One region of the Nonomuraea diastatica genome, then DNA from elsewhere that is predicted to be linked to it. Evidence: riboswitches for the same ligand, from Rfam matches in the RefSeq annotation. Region 1 holds a riboswitch; each other region holds the start of a gene.
The links. A riboswitch is a leader RNA that binds a small molecule or an ion and turns the genes downstream of it on or off. The one in region 1 is predicted to bind cyclic di-AMP.
Positions count from the first base shown of each region.

Region 2: it holds a riboswitch for cyclic di-AMP, as region 1 does, so the genes downstream of both, E1294_RS53665 (glycoside hydrolase family 25 protein) here and E1294_RS34610 (hypothetical protein) in region 1, are expected to answer to the same signal.
Region 3: it holds a riboswitch for cyclic di-AMP, as region 1 does, so the genes downstream of both, E1294_RS19250 (CHAP domain-containing protein) here and E1294_RS34610 (hypothetical protein) in region 1, are expected to answer to the same signal.

Region 1 covers NZ_SMKP01000126.1:16,162-19,425, reverse strand. The annotation lists gene E1294_RS34620 (class I SAM-dependent methyltransferase) at 1-539, shown strand, start outside; gene E1294_RS34615 (DUF5302 domain-containing protein) at 615-815, shown strand; cyclic di-AMP (ydaO/yuaA leader) riboswitch at 979-1,115, shown strand; gene E1294_RS34610 (hypothetical protein) at 1,289-1,816, shown strand; gene E1294_RS34605 (alpha/beta fold hydrolase) at 1,855-2,700, shown strand; gene E1294_RS34600 (winged helix-turn-helix transcriptional regulator) at 2,701-3,051, opposite strand; gene E1294_RS34595 (NAD(P)-dependent oxidoreductase) at 3,105-3,264, shown strand, end outside.
Region 2 covers NZ_SMKP01000229.1:3,797-7,060, reverse strand. The annotation lists gene E1294_RS46025 (RrF2 family transcriptional regulator) at 1-240, opposite strand, end outside; gene E1294_RS46020 (SDR family oxidoreductase) at 299-1,042, shown strand; cyclic di-AMP (ydaO/yuaA leader) riboswitch at 1,339-1,481, shown strand; gene E1294_RS53665 (glycoside hydrolase family 25 protein) at 1,493-2,215, shown strand; gene E1294_RS46010 (isocitrate lyase/PEP mutase family protein) at 2,278-3,018, opposite strand; gene E1294_RS46005 (amino acid permease) at 3,153-3,264, opposite strand, start outside.
Region 3 covers NZ_SMKP01000051.1:3,123-6,386, forward strand. The annotation lists gene E1294_RS19245 (ABC transporter ATP-binding protein) at 1-1,036, shown strand, start outside; gene E1294_RS19250 (CHAP domain-containing protein) at 1,118-1,804, opposite strand; cyclic di-AMP (ydaO/yuaA leader) riboswitch at 1,817-1,953, opposite strand; gene E1294_RS19255 (hypothetical protein) at 2,070-2,303, opposite strand; gene E1294_RS19260 (Gfo/Idh/MocA family protein) at 2,312-3,022, opposite strand; gene E1294_RS19265 (aldo/keto reductase) at 3,042-3,264, opposite strand, start outside.

The DNA of each region.
Region 1 (3,264 bases):
ACGACGAGACCCGTGGCGGTCTGCCGCGGGCCGAGGCCGCCGCCGAGGCCGTGCGCGGGCTGCTGCCCGGGGGCACGCTGCTCGACGTCGCGTGCGGCACCGGGCTGGTGACCAGGGAACTGGCCGGGCGCGGCCTGCGGGTGCTCGGCGTGGACGCCTCCGCCGGCATGGCGCGGGTCGCCGCAGGGCGCGTGCGCGTAACCCTGGGTGACGGCTGCGCGTTGCCCGTACGCGACGGGGCGGTCGACGCGGTCACCACGATCTGGCTGCTGCACCTGCTCGACGACGCCCGTCCCGTGATCGCCGAGGCCGCGCGCGTGGTGCGGCCAGGCGGGGTGTACGTCACGACGGTCGACAAGCGGGCCGCCCACGGGCCTGGAGGCCGGCGGCATCCCGCCGACGCCCCGGAGCTGGTCGTGGCGGAGGCGTCCCGGCACGGTCTGCGGCAGGCCGGCGAGGCCACGTTCGTGGGTCACGGGCAGGGGCGGGACGGGCCGGACCCGGTGTTCCGGCTGCTGGCGTTCACCCGCGACGGGTGACAGGGCGAGGTCGGTTTCGCGTCGAAAGCGACGCCGTGCGAAGCTGTCGTTGTCCCCAACACCATGGAGGTCCTCATGGCGGAATCACCGGAGCCGGAAGTCAGCGAAACTCCCGAGGACGAGATGAAGCGCAAGTTCCGCGAAGCACTGGAGCGCAAGCGCAACCAGCACGCGGGCTCCGGCGCTGGTGGCAGGGGCGTCGACCCATCGAAGATTCACGGGACGCACGGCCCGGCTGCGAGTAAGAGATCGTTCAGGCGCAAGAGCGGCGGCTGAGCCGGAAGGAACTGAGGGGGTACGGCATGCCGTACCCCCTTTCGTATTCCCGCGCTAGGTAGATCTTTGCCCGGTTGATGGCGAATCGTTTGCGTATGTCCGATTCGCTGCTAGAGTTGCCGCCATTACCAGCCGGTGACCTGGCCCTTACCCAAGAGAGGGCCTCCGGCTGGCGCCGAATCCCGACTCGATCGGGAACCGGGGACCCACCCTCACTGGGGTGAATCCGGCCGCGTGCCGGTAGGGCATCTCCACGCCCGAACCCGTCAGCTAACCCGGTAGGTGTGATGGAGAGGACATAACGCATGTATCACCGCGTCGTACCCCCGAATCGCGTAGTGCCGGCCGCCTGAGCGGCCCTCCTTCCCCAGGTTCTTTCTCTCGCCCGATGTAGTCGCTCGGGCGTGCCGCAGCGCCGTGCCTGCTTGCCGGCGTGCCTCCCCCTCGTCCCCTCGCGAAGGACTCCACATTTCATGTCTCCCCGTTTTGGCCTGCGTTCCCTCGCCCTGCTCACCGCCTCCACCGTCAGCTCGATGAGCGTCGTCTGCACCGCGGCACACGCCGATCCGGGCGCCGAAGAGAAGGTCCTGTTCAAGGGCTCCACCACGGCGTCGTACTTCTGGGACGACGGCTCGGGCAGGGCCGGCGACACCGGCCTGCCCGCCAGCGGCAAGCCGATGCAGAAGGGCATGGCCGCCAGCCCGAGCTGGCCGCTGCTGACCGAGGGGTACGTGATCTACAAGGGCAAGAAGATGCCCTTCTTCGTCGGGGACCGAGGGCCCGGGGAGCCGTCCAGCCGCGGCATCATGCTGGATCTCGACGCCAAGACGTTCGCCGACCTGACCGGGGGCACCTTCAACCGCGACTCGCTGATGATCGACGGTAACGGCGGCAAGGGGCACATCGAGATCGACTACGTCATCACCAAGTGGGGTGACGGCCTGGGCAAGAAGGGGCGGCCGGTGCCCTTCTCCACCGGCGCCTACGCCCGGCGAGGCTGACTTTACGAACGCGGCACCAGAATGACATTCTGGCCCCCGTGACCCTCCGCGTAGCCGCGAACGGCATCGACATCGCCTACGAAAGCATCGGCTCCCCCGACGGACGGCCCCTGCTCCTCATCATGGGGCTCGGCGCACAGCTCACCCACTGGGACGACGGGTTCTGCGAGCTCCTGGTGGAGCAGGGACACCACGTCGTCCGGTTCGACAACCGCGACGCGGGCCTGTCGACTCACCTCCACGACCAGGGCGCTCCCACGACGGGGGCGCCTTCGGCGTACCTGCTGGACGACCTGGCCGACGACACCGCGGGCTTCATGGACGCCATCGGCTGGCCGGCCGCCCACGTGGCCGGCGCCTCCATGGGCGGGATGATCGCCCAGTCCCTGGCCATCCGGTATCCGGCACGGGTGCTGACCCTGACCTCGATCATGTCGACGCCCGGCCCCACGGTCGCTCCGCCGACGGAGTCCGCGTTCGCGGCCCTGACCGCCCGCCCCGCCGCCGACCGCGCGGCCGTCATGGCGCAGGCGCTGGAGACGTATACGGTGATCGGCTCGCCCGGTTACGCGATGGACCGGGCGAGGGTCGTCCAGAGGGCGGGGCGCGCGTTCGACCGCTGCTTCGACCCGGCGGGCACGGGCCGGCAGCTGGCCGCGATCATGGCTTCGGGCGACCGTACGGACCTGCTGGCGAGCCTGACGATGCCGGCGCTGGTGCTGCACGGGGAGGACGATCCGCTCATCCCGGTCGAAGGCGGCCGGGCCACGGCGGCGGCCATTCCCGGCGCCCGGCTGGTGACCTATCCGGGCATGGGCCACGACCTGCCCGAGCCGCTCTGGCCGGAGATCGCCCGCGAGATCGCCAAGCTGACCGGCGCCTGACTACGCGGACCGCTCCCGCCGCCGGAGGATCTCGGCCACGTGGGTCTCGGCCCACGTGGCCACCGCCGAGATGGGGTCGTGCAGGGAACGGCCGAGGTCGGTCAGCGCGTACTCCACCCGCGGCGGCACCTCCGCGAACACCTCGCGCGTGATCAGCCCGTCCTGCTCCATGGTCCGCAACGTCTGCGTCAGCACCTTGGGCGTGACCCCGCCGATCCGCGAGCGCAGCCGGGTGAAGCGCATCGGCCCGTCGGCGAGGCAGAGCAGCACCAGCACCGACCATTTGTCGCCGATCCGGTCGAGGACCACCCGCGTCGGGCAATTCGGGTCGAAGACATCACCGGTATCCACAAGGTACTTATAGCACGGTGAAGTAACCAGTATCCGATCGATATCGTGGCGCCATGAAGATCCTTCTATTCGGCGCGACCGGCATGCTCGGTCAGCGCATCGCCGCTGAACTGACCGGCCGCGGGCACGAGGTGACCGGCCTCAGCCGCAGCGGGCCCGTCAAGGGCGACGTCCACGACGCCGCCACGCTGGCCAAGGGCCACGACGCCGTCA
Region 2 (3,264 bases), on a different contig from region 1:
GACGATCTGCAGCAGCGTGATCTCGGCGGCGGGCCGCGCCAGCCGGAAGCCTCCCCTCGGGCCGGTGGACGCGGCCAGCAGCCCGGCCTTGACCAGCTCCTTCAACTGCTTGGTGAGGTAGGCCGCCGGGAGGTCGTAGTGGAGGGCGAGCTGGGCCGCCGACGCGCTGGCTCCCGGTTCGAGCTGGGCCAGCGTGGTCGCGCAGTGCAGAACCCACTCGGTGCTCACAGGCAGCTTCACGCCCCGATTCTATCGCAGCTATCATAGATCCGTTTAGTCCATAATTAAGGAGATCATCATGCGGATCGCAGTCGCCGGCGCGACCGGGAACATAGGGGCGCTCACCGCCGCGACCCTTGAACGCGACGGCCACGAGGTCGTGCGCATCAGTCGTTCGCTCGGAATGGACCTGGCGACCGGTAACGGGCTCGACGACGCCCTGGCCGGTGCGGAGGCGGTCGTCGACGCCATCAACGCGCCGGCGGCCGGCCCGGAGGAGACGGTGGCGTTCTTCGGCGCCACCACCCGCAACCTGCTGGCCGCCGAGGAGCGGGCCGGGGTGCGCCACCACGTCCTGCTGTCGATCGCCGGGGTCCGTCGCGTCGAGGGCAACGCCCACTACGCCGGCAAGCGGGAGCAGGAGCGCCTCGTGGCAGCCGGGCCGGTGCCGTGGACGATCGTGCCGGTCACGCAGTTCCACGACTTCGCCGAGATGGTGGCGGGCTGGACGGAGCGGGACGGCGTCGCCACGATCGCCCCGCTGCTCGTGCAGCCGATCGCCCCCGCCGACGTGGCCGGCGTCCTCGCCGAGATCGCGGCCGGGGAGCCTCGGGGGCGGTACGCCGACGTCGCCGGCCCCGAGCCGCAGGACCTCGTGGACATGGCCCGGCGCACTCACGAGGCGCGGGGCCGTACGGTGCGGCTCGTGCCGACGTGGTCGGGGGTGTTCGGCCCGGCGATGGCGGGCGACGTGCTGCTGCCCGGCGAGGGCGCGCGCATCGCGCCGACCACTTTCGACGACTGGCTCGCCGGGCAGCGGTAGAGGGAGACGCGGGTCCCCGGCGGGACGGACTGCCGGCGGATGCGCTCGGCGGGGATGTGCTCGGCGGGGCCCGTGTCACAGGGGTATCACGCGTCCCTTTCGGTGGGGCCCGCGTACGGTGCCGGAAAACTTTGCCAAAGCCCTGGAACGCCTGCGGGAGCGGCGATCCAGGGCTCCCCCACGGCCAACGACATTGCATGGGGATTTATACCGCTTGCAGCGTTTATGGGGCGTTATATACCTTTTTGGGATTACGGCACACGGCACCAGGCGAGCGCTCGCCGAACCGTTGCCGCGACGTTGACAGGCCGAATCCGCACAGCGGAGCCGGGGACCCACCTTTCCGGGGTGAATCGCACGCCAGCCGTGGGCTGCGCGCGTAGGGCACTTCCAAGCCCGAACCCGTCAGCTAACCCGGTAGGCACATGGAAGCAAGGAGTCGATCCCCCCATGCGCAAACTTACGCGACGTCTCACCCTGTCCGCCGCCGGCGCCCTCCTGGCCGGAGCCACCGCCATCGCGGGCGCGACCGTGCCCGCGCACGCGTCTCCCGTCGAACCGGGCTCGGCCCAGGCGGCCGAGCAGCGGACGCTCACCTACGGCCAGGACGTGTCCAACCACCAGCCGCTGCACGACTGGGCCTCCAGCCCCGCGCAGTTCGGCATCATCAAGGCCACCGAGGGCACCGACTTCCGCGACGCCGCCTTCGCCAGGCACTGGAGCGAGCTGGGCAAGAAGGGCATCGTGCGCGGGGCGTACCACTACGCACACCCCGGCAACGACCCCATCGCCGAGGCCGACCACTTCCTGTCCATGGTGAACTCCCAGCCCTCCAAGCCCGGCGACCTGCTGGTGCTGGACCTGGAGACCACCGACGGCAAGTCCGTCGAGGAGGTCAACGCCTGGGCCAAGGCGTGGTTGTCGCACGTGAAGGCCGAGACCGGGGTCACCCCGATGTTCTACAGCGGCTGGAACTTCGCCAACACCTACGGTAAGGGCCTGGCCGAGTACCCGCTGTGGGTGGCCCACTACAGCAAGCCGAAGGGGATGGTGACCCCGCCCGCCGACTGGAAGACCTGGACCATCCACCAGTACTCCGACTCCCCCATCGACCAGAACGTCTCCGCCCTCTCCCCCGACGAGTTGCGGGCCTTGGGCCGCGCGTCCGCCTGACCGGGTTCGCACGGGCGGACCTGACGCCGGGGCCCCCGGAAGGCCCGCCTGAGCGCCGCCGGTCAGGCCGCGTACGGGTCCTGGCCCGCCCGGATGCGGCCCGCCATGGTCTTGAGCGCCTCCAGCGCGGTCAGGTACGTCAACGGGCCGAAGGACACGCGGGCGACGCCGAGGGAGGCCAGCCTGCCCAGGTCCATGCCGGGCAGGCAGGACACGTTGACCGGCCCGGGGATGGCCTTGACGAGGTCGCCGACCACCTCTTCCGAGGGGGCCAGGATGGGGAAGACGCAGTCGGCGCCGGCCTCCAGGTAGCGGCGCCCGCGTTCGGCGACCTCCTCGGCCGAGGTGGAGCCGGTCAGGAACACGTCGACCCGCGCGTTGATCACCAGGTCGGGGCCCGCCTCCCGGAGAGCGGCGATGCGCGCGGCCTGCGTGCCGGCGTCGACCAGTCCCCCGGCCCGGTGGTCGGTGTCCTCGATGTTGAAGCCGGCCGCGCCGATGGCGGTGAGCCGCTCGACGAGCTCGCCGGGCGGCAGGCCGTAGCCGGCTTCGGCGTCGACCGACACGGGTACGTCCACGGCCCTGATGATCCTGGCGGCGATGTCGAACATCTCGCCGACGGGCGCGCCCTCATGGTCGTCGCGCCCCAGCAGGGCGGCGATGGACGCGCTGGCGGTCGCCAGGGCGGGATAGCCCGCCTCGGCCACGATGGTGGCGCTGCCCGCGTCCCAGACATTGGGCAGGATCAGCGGGTCGCCGGGCTTGTGCAGGTCGCGCAGGAGAGCGGTGCTGGTGTTCGCCATGGTCGTTCCTTGCCTGTGAGAGTCATGTCTCTCTCTTGACTCCAGAGATCTTCACTTCGTGACGGCTTCACGGTGTGATCGCCGACACAGCCGGCGCCGTCGGGCGGGCGGGGCTGTGCCGGCGCGCCACCACGTCAGCGCTCGCCCGTCCCGGCCGGCGGCCGTTCCAGCGCGGAGTGCCGGCGGCTGTAGGCGAAGTAGAGGACCAGCCCGAGCACGAACCACAGGGCGAAGCGCAACCACGTC
Region 3 (3,264 bases), on a different contig from region 1:
GCTCGTCACCCAGGCGTCCCGGCTGGCCTTCCACGTCGGGTCGGTGGCCGCCGGTCTGCGCGCCGCCGCGCGGCTCGCCTGGCTCCGCGCCTACGCCCGCACCCACACCCCGGCCTCGGCAGAGTCCGACGACGACGCGCCCCACGCCAGGGCGAGGGCGGCCACGAAGGGCCACACCCGGGAACGCGGGCGGGACCACAGCCGGGAACACGGGCGGGATCACGGCCGGGACCGCGCTGCCGGCGGGGCGGAGCCGCCTGAGAGCTTCGCGCAGGGCATCACGCTGCGGAACGTGTCGTTCACCTACCCCGGCACCACCCGGCCCGTGCTGCGCGGGATCGACCTGAGCCTGCCCGCCGGCGCGACCGTCGCGCTGGTCGGATCGCACGGCTCGGGCAAGACCACCCTGGTCAAGCTGCTGTGCGGCCTCTACCAGCCCTCCGGCGGTGAGATCCTGCTGGACGGCGTCCCGCTGCGGGACGTGCCGGCCGTGCGCTGGCGGAGCCGGATCAGCGCCGTGTTCCAGGACTGGGTCCCGTTCGAGCTCACCGCCGCCGAGACCGTCGGCATCGGCGACCTGCCCCGCATGGACGACCGCACCGCCGTGGACCAGGCACTGGAGCGGGCCGGCGCCACGGAGGTGGTGGCCGGGCTGCCCAGGGGCCTGGACACCGAGCTGGGCGACAGCTTCGAGGGCGGCATGACGTTGTCCGGCGGGCAGGGGCAGAGACTGGCGCTGGCGCGCGCCTCGATGCGGGAGGAGCCACTGCTGCTCGTGCTGGACGAGCCGACCGCCTCCCTCGACGCTCCCGCCGAGAGCGCCGTCTTCGCCCGGTACGCGCAGGCCGCCCGCCGCCACCGCGCCGCCATCACCCTCCTGATCACCCACCGCTTCCCGACGGTGCGCATGGCCGACCTGATCGTGGTGCTGGACGGCGGGCGGATCGCCGAGCAGGGCGGTCACGGCGAGCTCATGGCCCGCCAGGGCCGCTACGCCGAGCTGCACGCCATCCAGCGAGCGGCGGCGGACGGCTAGGTCGGGGGGCGCGGGGACCGGGCGGAAACGCGCGCGAGCGCGCGTCCCGCACGGGACGCGCGCTCGCGCGCGGCAACCGGGTCAGCCGGCGTACTCGGGGTAGCCGTAGCCGACGACCTGGGACTTCGGACGGGTGCGCTCCTCGACCTTGCCGTTGCCGGTGTTGCCCTCGATCGTGGAGAGGGTGCCGTCGCCGTTGTCCTTCACGACGAAGCCGACGTGCTGGATGTCGGTGATGTCCTTGCCGCCGTCCCAGGCGAAGAACACCACGGCGCCGGGCTTGGCCTCGGTGCCGAAGCGGTCGTTGGCGGCGAACCACTTGGCGTGGGCGACGGTGTAGGCGTCCCAGCCGATCTGCGGGCGGGCGCCGGTCTGCTCGCCGACCCAGGAGACGAACATCGCGCACCAGGCGGCGTTCAGGTACGCGGCCCGGTTGCCGCCGTCGCGGGCGATGGTCTCGGCGGCGCGCTGCGAGCCGGCGTACCACTTCTGGTACGGGGTGCCGCCGCCGGCGGCGTTCTCGGAGATGCCGACCTGGGACTTCGCGAAGTCCAGGACCTGGGAGGCGGTCACGTTGACCTTGGTGTCCTTGGCCGCGCGCTGCTTGGAGTCGGTCACCGGCGAGACGGCGGCCACCTTGTCCACGGGCGGGGTGTCGGCGTTGGCCGCGGCGACGTTGACGCCGAAGGCCGAGGCGAAGATGGTGGCGCCGAGTGCGGCGCAGGTGATGGTTCGCTTGGGGATTGCGGTAAGACGGAACGTGGCCATCGAGGGGGTAACTCCTTGCTTCCATGCCGCTTACCGGGTTAGCTGACGGGTTCGGGCGTGGAAGCTGCCCTACGGCACCAGAGTGCCGATTCACCCCAAAGGACGTGGGTCCCCGGTTCCGCGCGATGCGGATTCAGCGGTCACAGGACGATCCTGTGATCTTTCGTGCGATGGTCAGACATAGCCGGACAAACCGGACGTATGCCGTAAGATGCCCCACAAGGTAATACATGCGGCAAGAGGATTACAACTCTATAAAGCCCAGCTAGGCGAGTTGCCTGCGAGCGTCGGCCAGAAGCCCTGCCATGGCAAGGGATTCGTCAAGGGGCATGATCGAGGATTCGGTCCTGCCCTCGGCCGTGGCGGCGCGGACCTCGCGGAGCTCACCGGCGTATCCGTTGTCGGCCGGATCGAGCACATGCTCTTCCGGCTCCATGGAGAGCCCGGTGAGGACGATCCGCTCCGGCGCCCAGAACGGCGCGTGGATGTCCGCTCGCATCTGTGTCCCTACAACGCAGGCCTGGTTCGGGTAATTCCCCAGCAAGGAGTTTCCACGAAAGCCCGTCTGCCGCCGGGGTAGAGCAACACCCCGCCCGCCTCCGCGTCAACTCCGCTCGGCGCCAGGGATCCCGTGATGCGCAGGCCGGTGGGCATGCCCAGCAGCAGCTGGGCCAGGCCGAACGGGTAGACCCCCAGGTCGAGCAGCGAACCTCCGCCCAGCTCCGGGGCCCACAACCGGTGCGCGGGGTCGTACGGCATGGCGAAGCCGAAACTGGCCTGCACCGACCGGATGTCGCCGAAGCGCGCATCGGCGGCGATGAGGCGGATCAGCGGGTTGAACCGCATCCACATGGCTTCCATGAGGAACACGCCCGCCTCACGCGCCAGGCGTACCATCTTCTCCGCGTCGTCCACGGTCGCGGCCAGCGGCTTCTCGCACAACACGGCCTTGCCCGCGGCGATGGCGGCCTCCGCGACCTGCAGGTGCTCGGTGTGCGGCGTCGCCACGTAGATCGCGTCCACCGCCGGGTCGGCGCAGAGCCGCTCATAGGAGCCGTACGCCGACTCCGCGCCCAGCGCGGCCGCCAGGGCCTGCGCCCGTTGCGGATTCCTGGAGCCGACGGCGCCCACCCGCATCCCGGGCTCGGCCACGATGGCCGCCCCCACGGTCCGCGCTATGACGCCCGTCGCCGCTATGCCCCACGTGAAATCCCGCACGCGGAAGATGCTAGACGCATCAGATCAAGTTGAACGTGTCAGGGTCGCCTCCGATGCGAAGGCCCCTGTTGAGCGCGCCGACGGCGGCCATGCTCTCCGGGTCGAGGATGAAGTCGAACACGCCGATGTTCTCGGCGATCCGCGACGGCGTCACGGACTTGGGAATGACGACGGTGCCGAGCTGCAGGTGCCAGCGGAGCACGATCTGCGCGGGGGTCTTGCCGTGTTTGTCCGCCAGCAGC